DNA from 2 places in the Desulfitobacterium sp. genome. Region 2 is predicted to be linked to the other one. Evidence: riboswitches for the same ligand, from Rfam matches in the RefSeq annotation. Region 2 holds a riboswitch; the other holds the start of a gene.
What was found. A riboswitch is a leader RNA that binds a small molecule or an ion and turns the genes downstream of it on or off. The one in region 2 is predicted to bind cobalamin.
Positions count from the first base shown of each region.

Region 1: another riboswitch for cobalamin. It lies ahead of AC1U9U_RS03610 (precorrin-6A/cobalt-precorrin-6A reductase); the one in region 2 lies ahead of AC1U9U_RS12350 (zinc-dependent dehydrogenase).

Region 1 covers NZ_CEVWNY010000011.1:36,846-39,051, reverse strand. The annotation lists gene AC1U9U_RS03615 (MFS transporter) at 1-723, shown strand, start outside; cobalamin riboswitch at 872-1,058, shown strand; gene AC1U9U_RS03610 (precorrin-6A/cobalt-precorrin-6A reductase) at 1,177-1,908, shown strand; gene cbiQ (cobalt ECF transporter T component CbiQ) at 1,905-2,206, shown strand, end outside.
Region 2 covers NZ_CEVWNY010000091.1:8,867-11,072, forward strand. The annotation lists gene AC1U9U_RS12345 (amino acid ABC transporter ATP-binding protein) at 1-603, shown strand, start outside; cobalamin riboswitch at 739-920, shown strand; gene AC1U9U_RS12350 (zinc-dependent dehydrogenase) at 1,027-2,064, shown strand; gene trpD (anthranilate phosphoribosyltransferase) at 2,095-2,206, shown strand, end outside.

The sequences.
Region 1 (2,206 bases), on a different contig from region 2:
TCGATTCACTGGGTAGCAATACCGGGCCTCTTAGCATCTTTGCTTTTTTTATTTGTAATGCCGAGGTTTAAGCGGATCTTAGGGGAAAGTTTGTCCAATCAGGCTAAGAAAAAGGTGCGAACGCACTCCGGTAGCAATCGGGTGGGCAGCTTAACATTATTAATGCTTTACGTAACAGTTCGTTCCTGGATCCAATCCGGACTAATTTACTTCATTCCCTTTTATTTTCCTGCCTTTAAAGGGATTGCAGAACCTCAATATCTAGTGAGCGTATTTTTAATTGCCGGAGCATTCGGCACGATTTTAGGCGGACCTTTTGCCGATCGTTTTGGCGGTCGCAGTGGGATGTTGGTTTCCATGTTAATCTCCTTAATGACAATTTTACCATTTCTAAAGTTAAACGGTCCGTTAATTCCTGTTTTCGCTTTTATTCTCGGTGCAGGATTAATTTCAACTTTTTCCACTACGGTGGTTTTTGGGCAGAGACTTTTGCCGAATAACATCGGCCTGGCTTCTGGTTTACTGCTTGGCTTTGGCGTCGGCATGGGATCCATTGGGGTTACTTTGCTTGGAGTTATCGCTGATCACTTCGGATTGCCTTTTACAATGAATCTTATCTGCCTTCTCCCGATAGTGGGGATTCTGCTTGCCTTAACCCTACCGGATATTAGAGCTCAGGAGCCGGCTGTCAGACATGAGGAGCTCATCGGGCAACAAGCATAGAAGAAAAATGTGCATAATTATGTATCAATCCGCGTTTCTTCGGCAGGAAGGATAATGCAGTGGATAATGGGGATTGGGATCCCCGGTCAACTGCCAATGTGTTAGGTACTAGACAGGGCTGCTAAGGTTATGCTAATATATAAGATAATTGAATATTTTGGGAATGAGTGTTTTTTCCTGAGGGAAAAATTTAAAAGGGAAGTCAGTAAAAGCTGACGCGGTGCCCGCCACTGTAAGAGGGAGTCGACTTACAAAGTGTCACTGGGGATTACCTGGGAAGACGTAAGTTGATGAAGATCTTGAGCCAGGAGACCTGCTTATACCAAACATTATAACTGCCTACGGGATGTTAGGGAGGTGAATGTTTGTATCTTTAACTTTGTTTTAGATGCTCATTATGACCCTAAACTCTTCCGTTGGTGAAGGGTTTTTTTATTTGGAGGCAAAAGCACTATGTTTATTCTATTGGGAGAAACTGCCGCAGCGCGTGAAGCTGGTGAAGATCTTCATAAGAGGGGAATTAAGTTTAAACAAATGTCATCATGGTCGGAAAAGGAAGTCGGTTCAATCCCTTCTGCCGTTCTTGATGCCAGTCATCCTTCCTGTGGTGTTAAATTTACTTCGTTAAGCCGGTGGTGCGAACAACGTGGGATTCCCTATCTCCGGCTGGAAAGACCTGAGACCAAGATTCCGATCAGTTCCTTGATTTCACCGGTACATAATTGGGAGGAAGCTTTGCGGCGTTTGGAACAATCCGTCGCGGAAGTATATCAAGAGGAAGGTCGACCGGCAACGGTTTTTGTGACGACAGGCAGTCATCAACTCGAAAGTATTGTGAACAGTTCCTTTGCCGGTTTTGCTCGTTTCGTTGTGCGCGTTCTTCCGGAAGGGCGGATTGTGCAGAAGTGTCAGGATATGGGCATTCACCCTAAGAATATTGTGGCCCTGCAAGGTCCATTCTCCAAAGATCTGAACCGGGTATTATTCAGGTCGTATGGGACAGATATTCTCTTAACTCGGGATAGTGGTAATGCCGGTGGAACAGATACGAAAATATCTGCCGCCTTAGAACTTGGGCTAAAAGTCATCCTTGTCAAAAAAAACCGAGTGCTCGCCGGGTTGACCGTGAATAGTGTGAAGGAATTATTAGACTGGGTAGATAAGTATGGAAGGAAAAACGAATGAGTACAATCAGACATAAGCATGGTGAAGGATCTTCCATCGACTTTTATGCTCATGCCTCCGGAATCAGACATTGGAATGCTGCATTTAAAGTCTCTCTCTCCATATCGACCCTAGTACTATGTATTGTCTTGAATAATCCTTACGTCTCCGCTGTGGTTATCCTGGCAATGGCCTATTTGTCCATCATCAAAGGTGGACTTTCCCTCCGTGCCTATTTGTCCATACTAATGATTCCAATTTCCTTTATTCTGTTGGGGACTGTCGCCATTGGCGTGGATTTTTCAACACAACCCATGGG
Region 2 (2,206 bases):
AAATCTACTCTCCTTCGATGCGTGAATCTTTTAGAAAAACCCAGCGGCGGTCAAATCGTTTATGACGGCAAAAATATATTAGATGATAAGCACGATATCTATGCCTATCGAAGGAAACTCGGCATGGTCTTCCAGCAATTTAATTTATTCAACAACCACGATGTTTTAAACAACTGTGTGGTGGGCCAAACCAAGGTTTTAAGGCGTTCAAGAGAAGAAGCGGTAAAAGTCGCGATGAAATACTTACAAGTGGTGGGAATGGATCAATATGTCCACGCCAAACCAAAGCAATTATCCGGCGGACAAAAACAAAGAATGGCCATCGCCAGGGCGCTCTCCATGGAACCAGATGTGATGTTGTTTGACGAACCCACCTCATCTCTCGATCCCGAGATGGTGGGGGAGGTGCTCATAGTCATGAGACAACTTGCCGAAACCGGCCTTACTATGTTAATAGTGACCCACGAAATGGGATTTGCTAAGGAGGTATCTGATCGCGTGGTCTTTATGGATAATGGAGTTATCGCAGAAGAAGGAAGTCCGGAGCAAATCTTTAACAATCCCAAGCAAAAACGCACTAAAGAATTCCTAAAGCGCATCTAAAGGCGCCAGGCATATTGATATTCATTGAAATGTGGAAGGAAGATTTGGATAAATCAACATCATGGTAAGATAAACTAAGTTTTTGCCAACCCAGATCCTTTGACTTTAAACACACTTTAGTATATAATTTTTACAAAAGAATACTCCGTTTCAGGTGCCCATGGAAATGGGAGAATAGGGAATTTGGGTGAAAGTCCCAAACGGGCCCGCCACTGTAATGGTTAGTTTTATGCTACTCGAGCCACTCTAGATTGGGGGAAGGCAGCATAAGGATGATGAACCTAAGTCAGGAGACCTGCCTGGAATAGATATATCGTCTTCGCGCGACAAAAGGCGAGTATTACATGGGGATGATGGAAAGTCCACACTGTTATTTGGTGTGGGCTTTTTTGTTTGCTAATTTCTTTTAAGGGAGGAGATCTTTTGAAAGCAGCAGTTTTACACGGCAGGGAATCATTGGCAATCCAAGAAGTCGAAACCCCCAACTGCGACGTTGGCGAGGTGTTAATTCGGGTAAAATCCTGCGGTATCTGCAAAACCGATGTGAAATGCTATATGAAGGGGCAATACGATCTTCAACTGCCTCGTATCCTGGGTCATGAGATAACGGGGGTCATTGAGGCGGTGGGGGAGGGGGTGGAGGATTTTAAGAAGGGGGATCGGGTCCAGGTATTCCCCGGCATCCCCTGTGGGGAATGCGAGTTTTGCAAACAGGGCATGGACAATTTGTGTGATGACATAAAAATCATGGGCTTTAACTATGATGGAGGTTTTGCCGAATACGTATTAGTTCCGCGTCAAGGGGTGGAAAATGGCATTCTAAACCCGATTCCGGAGGGCATCACCTTTGAGGAGGCTTCCATGGCGGAACCCTTGGGTTGCAGCGTCAACATGCAGGAAAAGCTTGAGGTGGGTCCCGGAAACTCCGTGATCATCTTTGGTGCCGGCCGATTGGGAATATTAAACGGTAAACTGGCAAAATCCCGCGGGGCTGCCAATGTAATCTTGGTGGAGACCAATGATAACCGACTGTCCATGGCCAGGACCTACGAATTTGATTACCTTCTAAATCCCACCCGGCAAGAGGTGCAACAGGAGATTATGAGGATCACCGGCGGACGAGGTGCAGATGTGGTCATTCCCTGCTGCCCGGGATACGATGCCATGGATCTTTCCCTCCGCGTCTTGGCTAAAAAAGGCCGTTTAGGTTTTTTCAGCGGCTTGGTGGCAGAGGAAGGCGATGGGCCTTTGCCCTTAAACTTAATCCATTATAAGGAAATCACTGTCCTTGGCTCCTATGGCTGTACCCTAGGCAGCACCAAAGAAGCCATGAGATTAATTTCCGATGGGAGTATCAAAGTTAAAGATATGATTACCCATAGAATTGTCCTCGAAGAGGTGGAAGAAGCCTTGAAAATGGTCAGAGATCTCAAGGGGCTTTCTATTTGTTTAAACTACTGATCAAAAAAATATTATCAGGGAGGAATTATCATGACCGATTCAAAATCCTTTGCGACAGGCTTGACAAAGCTCATCAACAAACAGGATCTTTCAAGAGAAGAAGCTACGGAAATGTTTAAGAGGGTATTAAATAATGAGGAGA